One region of the Luteipulveratus halotolerans genome, then DNA from elsewhere that is predicted to be linked to it. Evidence: riboswitches for the same ligand, from Rfam matches in the RefSeq annotation. Region 1 holds a riboswitch; the other holds the start of a gene.
The links. Region 1 has a riboswitch for thiamine pyrophosphate ahead of VV01_RS16875 (thiamine ABC transporter substrate-binding protein). Riboswitches for the same ligand answer to the same signal wherever they lie in the genome.
Positions count from the first base shown of each region.

Region 2: it holds a riboswitch for thiamine pyrophosphate, as region 1 does, so the genes downstream of both, thiM (hydroxyethylthiazole kinase) here and VV01_RS16875 (thiamine ABC transporter substrate-binding protein) in region 1, are expected to answer to the same signal.

Region 1 covers NZ_LAIR01000002.1:3,344,708-3,350,197, reverse strand. The annotation lists gene pdhA (pyruvate dehydrogenase (acetyl-transferring) E1 component subunit alpha) at 1-155, opposite strand, end outside; gene VV01_RS16895 (Lrp/AsnC family transcriptional regulator) at 225-761, shown strand; gene VV01_RS16890 (ankyrin repeat domain-containing protein) at 840-1,223, shown strand; gene VV01_RS16885 (hypothetical protein) at 1,415-2,356, shown strand; gene VV01_RS16880 (DUF4235 domain-containing protein) at 2,491-2,778, opposite strand; TPP riboswitch at 2,896-2,999, shown strand; gene VV01_RS16875 (thiamine ABC transporter substrate-binding protein) at 3,055-4,182, shown strand; gene VV01_RS16870 (ABC transporter permease) at 4,179-5,490, shown strand, end outside.
Region 2 covers NZ_LAIR01000002.1:3,970,173-3,975,662, reverse strand. The annotation lists gene VV01_RS19975 (MFS transporter) at 1-435, shown strand, start outside; gene VV01_RS19970 (tyrosine-protein phosphatase) at 694-1,473, opposite strand; TPP riboswitch at 1,519-1,612, shown strand; gene thiM (hydroxyethylthiazole kinase) at 1,601-2,395, shown strand; gene thiE (thiamine phosphate synthase) at 2,392-3,033, shown strand; gene thiD (bifunctional hydroxymethylpyrimidine kinase/phosphomethylpyrimidine kinase) at 3,030-3,851, shown strand; partial or broken gene VV01_RS19950 (cation:dicarboxylate symporter family transporter) at 4,033-5,399, opposite strand.

The DNA of each region.
Region 1 (5,490 bases):
CAGGCCGCGAGCAGGCGCTCAGCACTGGGCACGTCGTAGTGGTGCGCGTCCTGCGGCTGCTGCACGAGCAGGCCGTCCGGGTCGAGCAGCTGGACCGGTCGGGGAGAGGGCAGCAGGTCAGCGGCCACACCTCCCGGCGCGAGTGTGGTCTCCATCACGTCATCGTCCCTCTCCTGGGCCTGTTGGCTCAATCGAGCGGCCGAACGCAAGGCATACTGCTCGGCATGGCCGAACCTCAGAGCCGATCGTCTCGATCTGCCGGTACGAGCGCCGCTCCGGCTGGACAGGCGGCCACGCCCGGTCCGGCGCGTCCGCTCGACGATGCCGACCGCCGCCTCGTGGCCGAGCTCGTGGCCGATGCACGGCTGTCCGTACGCACCCTCGCCGAGCGCCTGCACATCAGCCGCGCCAACGCGTACGCCCGCCTGGAGCGCCTTCAGCGGACGGGCGTGATCACCGGGTTCACCGCACGTTTCGCCCCCGAGCGTGCGGGGCTGGCCACGACGGCGTACGTGTCGGTCAACATCGAGCAGAACACCTGGCGTTCGGTGTCGGCCGAGCTCGCCGAGCTGCCCTACGTCGAGTCGATCGCGCTGCTGGCCTCCGAGTTCGACGTGCTCGTGCTCGTGCATGCGCCTGACAACGCCACCCTGCGCACGCTCGTGCTCGAACGGGTTCAGGCGATTCCCGGTGTCATCGCGACGCGAACGTGGTTGGCGTTCGAGGAGATTCGCGGCAAAGGACCGTTCGCGACGGCGTGACGAGCCATACCGTTCAGGGCGAATGGTGGTCGCCGTGGACTTGTGCCCTACGGGTTAGGAGGGCCTAACATGCCCGACATGACTTCGGACGCTCTCGACCCGCGCCTGGTCGAGATCGCTCATGCGTGCTTCGACTTCGCGCGCCAGGGCGACGCCGACCGGCTGGCCGCCTACGTCGACCAGGGCGTGCCCGTCGACCTCACCGACGCGGCCGGCAACACGCTGCTGATGCTCGCGGCCTATCACGGCCAGACCGCCGCGGTGACGGTGCTGCTCGAGCGCGGCGCCGACGTCAACCGGCTCAACGACCGCGGCCAGTCACCGCTCGCGGGCGCGGTGTTCAAGGGCGAGGACACCATCGTGTTCCTGCTGATGGACGCCGGCGCCGACGTCGAGGCGGGCTCGCCGTCGGCCAAGGAGACCGCCGAGATGTTCGGCCGCGGAGACCTCACCACCCGCTGACGCGTCGACGCCACCCTGTCTGGTGACGAGACTCCCGACGGATGGTGGGGTACTGGTCGGCGGGCAGGGGCGCGCTGGCAATGTCCAGGAGGCCGGAACGAGGTCCACAGCCCGACCGGAGCAGGCGCCCTGTCCACAGGGTTCGGGTCGGCAGTGGGCAGCCGACCCTCGACCGCCGCACGATCGGGGGCATGGCGACCTTCGACGCAACCACCCTCCAGCTCTGCGGCGACCTCCGACGCACCGGCATCGAGCCGACGAGGGCGCTCGACCCGACCGGCGCCGCGTCCTACGTGAGCGTGGGCCACGGCGTCTGCATGCCGGCGACACGATGGCACGGAATGGACGACCGTGACCGACATCGCGCGCTGGTCCACGCGCACGCACTCGGCGACCGCGCGGACGAGCGTCCGGTGTTCGCGCACGAGTCGGCAGCCGCGCTCTGGGGTCTGCCTCTGCTGAACGCCTGGCCCGAGCAGGTGCACACGGTCGTCCCCGCCCGCAGCAGGCGCAAGAGCTCGACCCGTGTGCGTCGCCACCACACGACCCGGCTCGGCGCTGTCGAACGAGACGGGCTGCAGGTCACACCGGCGGCACGCACGGTCGTCGATGTGGCTCGTACGACCGATCTCGCTGCGGGCCTGGTGTGCGCGGACGCCGCCCTTCGGCGCTCGCTGTGCAGCCGACAGGATCTGGAGGCAGAGGTGGCCGCACTGCCGCCGCGGCTGCGTGGGCGTCGGGTCGCCAAGCTGGTGGTGGCGCTCGCCGACCCCTTGAGCGAGTCAGCCGGCGAGAGCCTGAGCCGCGCGCAGATGTTCCTGCTGCGGCTGCCTCGTCCACACCTGCAGGTCGAGTACGCCGACGCCGACGGCTTCATCGGTCGCACGGACTTCGGGTGGGACGGGCTGGTCGGGGAGTTCGACGGCAAGGTGAAGTACCGCGTCGACGGTCTCGACGGCAAGGCCGCCGCTGAGGTGCTGTGGCGCGAGAAGAGGCGTGAGGACCGGCTGCGTCGTCAGGTGCGCGGGGTCGCTCGATGGGTCTGGTGCGATGCGCGCGACCGGGCCCGGCTGCTCACGGTCCTCACCGCGGCCGGACTCCGCCAGGAGGCTCGTTCGACGTGGCTGGACTGACCGAGAGTGTGACTGGACTGACTCGAAAGTCCTGCACATCGACGACGCCACCCTGCGCGGTGACCAGATCCCCGACGGATGCCGGGGATCTCGTCAGCCGGCCGGGTGGCGTCGACGAGAAGGGGCGGTCTCGGTCAGGAGGCCTTGCTGGTCGCCTGCAGGGACGGCGGGAGCTGACCGGTCGTCTTGGTCCAGACCTTCGCGGCCTGCTTGTTGGCCGCCATCTTGGCCAGGCCCATGATCGCGCCGGAGACGACCGCGAACGTGACCGCCTCCTTCCACTGGACATCGGGGTCAGCGGGGTTCTGCGGGGGCTGGCCGCCCATCGTGGCCTTCCAGGTGCCGTCCGTCGCGGCCTTGGCCACCCTGGAGGCCACCAGGCCCGAACCGATCGCGACAACCTTCCACAACGCGTTGCCCATGGGGCGACACCTTCTTCCTCGTCCGTACGCCGGTCGCGGGGTCGCGCGGCTGGGCCGTGCGAACGTCCACCGCTCGTCTCGGGTCGAGCCTGCCACGTCGCGACGTGTACCGTCGACCCGAGACGACAGGGGAGCGCGAGTGCGCTGAGAGTGCGGCCCCGCCGCAGACCCTCGAACCTGATCCGGTTAGGACCGGTGGAGGAAGTCGAGTCACTCCCTCGTTCGCCCCATCCCGGGGCAGCGAGACCCCTCCTTGAGGTTGAAGGAGGACGTCCGATGCGTCGTACGACGACGACCCTGGCCGCAGTGTGCGCGGCCGCCATCACGATGACCGGCTGCTCGCTGAGCAACGGTGACGACCAGACCCCGGCGAGCGACACGGCCCAGAGTGCGGCCGAGTCGGGCGCGGGCGCGAGCACCACGAGCGCCGGCGCGGCGTCGACGCCGGCGAACAAGACCGTCACGCTGATCACGCACGACTCGTTCGCAGCGCCCAAGCCGCTGCTCGCGCAGTTCACGAAGGAGACCGGCTACACCGTCAAGGTGCTCCCGAGCGGCGATGCCGGCCAGGTCGCCAACAAGCTGGTGCTGACCAAGGGGTCGCCCGTCGGTGACGCGGTGTTCGGCATCGACAACACGTTCGCCTCGCGCGTCGTCGACGAGGGCGTGCTCCAGACCTACACCCCGAAGGCGCCCGCCAAGGGCTCCGACCAGTACGCCCTCAAGGACGGCAAGGGTCAGCTGACGCCGGTCGACTACGGCCACACCTGCTTCAACGTCGACACCACCTGGTTCGCCAAGAAGGGCCTCGCCGAGCCGAAGACGTTCGACGACCTGACCAAGCCGGCGTACAAGAACCTGATGGTCGCCCCGGGCGCGCCGACCTCCTCGCCGGGGCTGGCGATGCTGCTCGCGACGATCGGGGCCAAGGGCGAGAACGGCTGGCAGGCCTACTGGAAGGCGCTCACCGCCAACGGCCTCAAGCTCACCAGCGGCTGGGAGGACGCCTACAACGTCGACTTCACCCAGGGTGAGGGCAAGGGCAGCCGACCGATCGTCTGGTCGTACGACACCTCGCCCGCCTTCACCGTCGCCGGCGGCAAGTCGACCACCAAGGCCCTGCTCGACACGTGCTTCCGCCAGGTCGAGTACTCCGGCGTGCTCAAGGGCGCCAAGAACCCCGATGGCGCCAAGGCGCTGGTCGACTGGATGCAGGGCAAGGCGTTCCAGGAGGCGCTGCCGCCCAACATGTACGTCTTCCCCGTCGCCTCCGACGCGGCGATCCCGGCTGACTGGCAGAAGTTCGCCCAGCGACCCACCAAGCCGTTCGCCGTCGACCCGGCCACCATCGCCGCCAAGCGCCAGACGTGGCTCACCCAGTGGCAGGACATCACCTCGAAGTGACACGACGCCGAGATACGCCGACCGCCTGGGTCCTCGCGGGCCTCGCGCTGGTGCCGCTCGCGTTCCTCGCGGTGTTCTTCGTGCTGCCTGTCGCCGGCATGGTCGGTCGGGGCCTGCATCCCGAGGGTCAGTGGGCGCTGGCCGATGTGTTCGACGTGCTCGGTCGCGGCCGCATCCGACGCGTGCTGTGGTTCACCCTCTGGTCGGCGGGTGTCGCGACGGCGATCACCGTCGCGGTCGGCGTGCCCGCGGCGTACGTGCTGCACCGGCTGTCCTTCCCCGGTCAACGACTCGTGCGGGCGCTGGTCGTCATGCCGTTCGTGCTGCCGACGGTCGTGGTCGGCGTGGCGTTCCGCACGCTGCTCGGGCCGTCAGGACCGTTGGGGTTCTTGGGTTCTGACGGCTCGTGGCAGGCGATCCTCGCGGCCCTGGTGTTCTTCAACATCGCCGTCGTCGTGCGCACGGTCGGCGGCATGTGGGAGAGCCTCGACTCCCGCGCCGAGGAGTCGGCGGCGGCCCTCGGCGCGAGTCCGGCGGCCGTGTTCCGCACGGTCACGCTGCCCGCGCTCACGCCGGCGATCGTCTCGGCCGCGACGGTCGTGTTCCTTTTCTGCTCAACGGCTTTCGGTGTCGTGCTGACCCTGGGCGGGCTGCGCTACAGCACGGTCGAGACCGAGATCTACCTGCTGACGACCAACTTCCTCGACCTCCAGGCGGCGGCTGTGCTCAGCCTCCTGCAGCTGGTCGCGGTCCTCGCCCTGCTGGTGATCACCGAGATGACCCGCAACCGGCGCGACCGTGCCGTGACGCGCACCGGCGTACGCCGACCGCAGCGTCCTGGTCGTGGCGACCTCGGCCCCGCCGCGATCACCGCAGCCGCGGTGGTCTTCGTGCTCGCACCCATCGTCACGCTGGTGCTGCGATCGTTGCAGGACGACGGTGAGTGGAGTCTGGCCAACTATCGCCGTCTCGCCTCGCCGCCCGACAGCGACGCCGTGCTGGTGCCCGTGACCGAGGCCATCACCAACTCGTGGCGCACGGCCGTCGACGCCACCCTGCTCGCGATGGTGCTCGGCGTGATCGTGGCGACGATCGTGTCCAGGCGTCCCTCGACCCGACGCGGACGTCGCGGCCTGGCCGTGCTCGACGGCGTGTTCATGCTGCCCCTCGGGATCTCAGCAGTGACAGTCGGATTCGGCTTCCTGATCACCCTCGACCGGCCTCCGCTCGACCTGCGTTCGTCGCCGGTCCTGGTGCCGATCGCGCAGTCGATGGTGGCGCTGCCGCTCGTCGTCCGCACCCTGACGC
Region 2 (5,490 bases), 630 kb from region 1:
ATGGCGGCCGGCGCGGGGCTGCTGCCGTGGGTGGCGGGGCGGATCGGACCTCGTACGACGCTCGTGGGCGCGGCCGGCCTTGTCGCCTTCGGCTACCTGCTGTTCCTGCCGCTGCACGAGCACGTGGCGTCGCTGATGCTCAACATGCTGCTCGTCGGCATCGGGTCGGGCGCGCTCGTCGCCGCGCTGCCGGCGTCCGCTGCAGCTGCCGCTCCCGCGACGCACACCGGGTTCGCGACCGGCATGACCAACACCACCAAGACCGTGGGCGGCGCGATCGCGTCGTCGGTGTTCGCGATCGCACTGGCGTCGACAGGCTCGCTCGACGAGCCGTCGGAGCACGCACCACTCGGCGGCTACTACGCGGTGTGGGCGATCTGCGCGGCCACCGCGGCCGTGGCCGCCGTCGTCCTCATGACGACCCGCTCGCGCTGAGAGCCGAACCCCTCCCCAGCGGTTGAGCCGAGCGGCTCGCTCTCGGGGCTCGCCTGCTCGACCAGGGGAGGGGCCCACCGCTCGATCACCGGGGCCCGGACCGGCTCAGTCAGGGGTAGGGGTGGCGAGCGCTGTGCACTGGTTCGTCAGGTGAGCCGTGCAAGCGGGCGTGGCTCACCACGCGAACCAGTGCACACTCCCCGTCCCCCCCGGCGGCCGGACCCACCGGCAGGACCACTGCAGCGCCGGCTTGCGCGATCAGGGTCGGGTGAGGCGGTCGCGCAGGCGCGTGAGGTCGTCGTCGGTCCAGCCCTGCGCGGACAGCCAGTCGGGCACCGAGCCCGCGGCACGGCGTACGGCCTCGAGGAGCCGCGGGATCGTCTCGGGGTCGGGCACGTGGTCCGACAACGGCCGGTCGCGCAGGTTGTCGGCGTACGCCGGGGTCGCCTTGAGGCGGTCGACGACGCGTTCGATGCGCTCGCGGGTCGCGAGGTAGTCGGCGGTGATGTCGTCATCGCTGACGCCTGCGACTGAGAGCGCCATCGCGGTGACCGTGCCGGTGCGGTCCTTGCCCGCGGCGCAGTGGACGACGGTCGCGCCGGCGCTGCGCGACACCACGTCGAGCGCTGCGGCGACCGAGTCGGGCCGGTCGGCGAGGTAGCCGAGGTAGTGGCTGGTCCAGTGGTTGTCGTCGCGGGTCTCCTCGACCCGGTCGTGCCACGGCAGCACGAGCGCGTCCTCGACCGTCACGTCGACGAGGTCATCGGCGAACAGCGAGTGGTGATGGTGCGTCAGCGGCTCGACCTGCACCAGCGGCCCCGGGCCGGTCATCGCGAGCTCGGCGCGGCTGCGCAGGTCGACGATGTCGGTGACGCCGTGGTCGAGCAGCACCTGGACGTCGGCCGTCGTGAGCTCCTGGAGGTTGTCCGACCGCACCAGTCGACCGTGCTGGACCTGCCTGCCGTCCTGGGTGGGCAGCCCGCCCACGTCACGCATGTTGGCCAGTCCGTCGAGGTCGATCCACGCAGCAGTCGTCACGGGTTCCAGGGTAGGTCGGCCCGCTGACGGCCCGGGCGTTACGTTGGACGGGACGCGGGGTGCCGGTCCGACCGGCTGAGAGACACCCGTCGAACCTGATCTAGCTCGGACTAGCGGAGGGACGTCGATGACGACGCCACGCCCTGCAGACCTCGGCGCGGCCATGACCGCGCTGCGTGATCGGCAGCCGCTCACCCAGTGCCTCACCAACATCGTCGTCGCACCGTGGACCGCCAACGTGCTGCTCGCCGCAGGCGCCGCACCGGCCATGGTCGACAACTCGCACGAGGCGGGTGCGTTCGCGCAGGTCGCGGGCGGCGTACTGGTCAACCTCGGGACGCCGTACGACGACACGACGACTGCGATGGACGCAGCGGCTGGCGCAGCGCACGAGCACGGCACGCCCTGGGTGCTCGACCCGGTCGCGGCCGGCCTCCCGTGGCGTACGACGATCGCGACCTCGCTGCTGGACCTGCGCCCCACGATCGTGCGCGGCAACGCCTCCGAGGTGCTCGCGCTCACCGGCGGCTCGGGCGGGCGGGGCGTCGACTCCACGGCGTCGGCGCAGGACGCGCTCGCCGCCGCACGTGCGCTCGCGGAGCAGACGGGTGGCGCCGTCGCCGTGAGCGGGCCGGTCGACCACCTCACCGACGGCTCACGGGTCGTACGCCTCGGCAACGGGCACGTGTGGATGACGCAGGTGACCGGGGTCGGCTGTGCGCTCGGCGCTCTCATGGCCGCGTACGCCGCGGTGACGGACGACGCCCTCCTGGCCGCTGCCGCAGCCACCGCACACCTCACCGTGGCGGCCGAGCTCGCCGCCGAAAGATCCTCAGGGCCAGGGTCTTTCGCCGTCTCGCTGCTCGACGAGCTCGCCGCGCTCACACCCTCCGACCTGGAAGCCCGAGTGACCCTCACATGACCCGCACGCCGCTCGACCTCACGCTCTACCTCGTCACGGACACCGACATGTGCGGCGACCGCGGCCTCGTACGCACCGTGCGCGAGGCCGTCCGCGGTGGGGCGACCATCGTCCAGCTGCGCGACCCGGACGCGTCCGACGACGAGATGGTCGCTCTCGGCAAGCTCGTCCGAAAAGCGTTGGAGAACACCGGGATTCCGCTGATCATCAACGACCGCGTCCACCTCGTCGACGACATCGGCGCCGACGGGGCGCACATCGGTCAGGACGACATGCCCGTGGCCGAGGCGCGTTCGCTGCTCGGCTCGAACGCCTACCTCGGCCTGTCCGTGCACACACCCGACCAGCTCGAGGCCGCGTTGCGTCACGGGTCGGCGCTCGACTACCTCGGGGTCGGTCCGGTCTGGCGCACCCACAGCAAGCCCGACGCCGCCGAGCCCATCGGCCTGTCCGGGCTGCGCGACATCGCGAGCGCCAGCCCGTGGCCGTGCGTCGGCATCGGCGGCATCACCGCGCGGCGTGCGAGCCGCGTCGCGCGCACGGGTATCGCTGGTATGGCTGTGATCTCGGCGATCTGCGGCCAGCCCGATCCGGCCGCGTCAGCGACCGCGCTGCGCCACGCGTGGAGCGCGCGATGACCCGGCCACCCGTCGTACTCTCCATCGCCGGGAGCGACCCGTCGGGCGGCGCCGGCATCCAGGCGGACCTCAAGACGTTCAGCGCGCTCGGGGCTTACGGCTGTGCGGCGATGACTGCCCTGACTGCGCAGTCGACCCAGGGCGTGACCGGGATCCATGTCGTGCCAGCGGATTTCGTGCGTTCTCAGGTCGAGACGCTGGTGGCTGACGTTCGCCTCGACGCCGTCAAGATCGGGATGCTCGCGGCGGCCGACGTCGCCGACACGGTGTCGGCGCTGATCCCTTCGCTGCGCTGCCCGGTCGTGCTCGACCCGGTGATGGTGTCGACGAGCGGCTCGCGGCTGCTCGACGAGGACGCGATGGCCGCCGTACGCCGGCTCGTACCCCTCGCCTCCGTGATCACGCCCAACCTGCCCGAGGCGGCCGAGCTGCTCGGCGGGCCGGTGGCGACGTCGGTCGGCGAGATGCGTGCTCAGGCGCGGGCGTTGCTCGACGACGTCGGCGCTCAGCGGGTGCTCCTCAAGGGCGGTCACGGCAATGGCCCCGAATCCGTTGACGTCTGGGCCGATTCGTCGTCCACGGTCGAGCTGACCGCGCCGCGCGTCGACACCGCCAACACGCACGGCACCGGCTGCACCCTCTCGTCGGCGATCGCACCGCTTCGGCCTGCGTACGACGAATGGCTGCCCGCCGTACGCGCCGCGAAGGTCTGGCTGACCGGCGCGCTGCAGGCGGCCGACGAGCTCTCGATCGGGCAGGGCGCCGGGCCGGTCCACCACTTCCACCAGCTCTGGCCGGTCCTGTCGACCGCCGGTTGAGCCGGGCGAGCCGCACCGCTGGTTGAGCCGGTCGAGCCGCTAGGCGAGACCGTGTCGAAACCCGGTGCCGCACAGGGAGACCCAAGCGGACGAGTCACCGGGTTTCGACACGGACCTCCGCTAGCGCTCCGGTCCGGCTCAACCAGCGGGAGGGCCGGCTCAACCAGCGGAAGCGGACGGATCAGGCTGGGGTGGCTACGGATTCGCGGTCGGGGTCCTGCACCGCTCCATGACCGGCGCCGTCGTCGAGCATCGTGGTCTCGTCGAACGGGTCGTCCCCGGCGAGCACGCGGTCGAGCCTGCCTCGGTCGAGCGAGTCGGTCCACGAGCCGATCACGACCGTCGCGACCGCGTTGCCGGCGAAGTTGGTCAGCGCGCGAGCCTCCGACATGAACCGGTCGATGCCGACGATCAGACCCACGCCGTCGACGAGCTCGGGTCGGTGGGAGTTGAGGCCGCCCGCGAGCGTGGCCAGGCCCGCGCCGGTCACGCCGGCAGCGCCCTTGGAGGCGATGATCATGAACACCAGCAACGAGATCTGCTCGTGATGCTCAGGGGGTCGCCCATGGCGCGAGCGATGAACAGCGAGGCCATCGTCAGGTAGATCGCGGTGCCGTCGAGGTTGAACGAGTAGCCGGTCGGGACGACGACGCCGACGGTCGGCTTCGACACACCGGCGTGCTCCATCTTGGCGATCAGGCGGGGCAGTGCCGACTCCGACGACGACGTCGACAGGATCAGCAGGAACTCGCGGGCGAGGTACTTCAGCAGCTTGAAGATGTTGACGCCGCTGGTGACCCGCAGCACGAGCGCGAGGATGCCGAACACGAAGATCGCGCAGGTGGCGTAGAACCCGAGCATGATCACGGCCAGGCTCTTGAGCGCGTCGACACCGGTGGCACCGACGACGGCGGCCATCGCACCGAACGCGCCGATCGGGGCGAGCCACATGATCATGGCGAGCACCCGGAACACGACCTTCTGGATGGCGCCGATGCCCCGCAGCACCGGCTCACCGGCAGGGCCCATCGCCTGCAGCGCGAACCCGACGAGGAGTGCGACGAGCAGCGCCTGCAGCACCTCGCCGGACGTCAGCGACGACACCATCGTGTCCGGGATGATGCCGAGCAGGAAGTCGACGGTGCCCTCGGACTCCTTGACCTGGCTCGCACCGGACTTCGCCGTCTCGGCCGTGATGTGCAGGCCGCTGCCGGGGTGCAGCACGTTGCCGAGGACCAGGCCGATCGCGAGCGCGAACGTCGACATCGTGAGGAAGTAGCCGAGCGCGAGGCCGCCGACCTTGCCGACCTGGGCCGCGGATCGTACGGACCCGATGCCGAGCACGATCGTGCAGAAGATGACCGGGCCGATCATCATCTTGATGAGGTTGACGAAGCCGGTGCCGAGCGGCTTCAGCGACTCGCCGAGGTCGGGCCAGATGAGGCCGACGGCGATGCCGAGCAGCACCGCGACGATCACGGCGATGTAGAGGAAGTGGGTGCGGTCCGTGCGCCGTGCTGGAGCCGTGCCCGAGGTGGTTGTGGTCATGGTGGACCTCCTTCGCCGGGCGAGTCTGGTGCGGGACCGCTCGGCGCCGCGCGTTGTGTTCGTAGTGTTCGTGACGTGGGTCACATGCTGG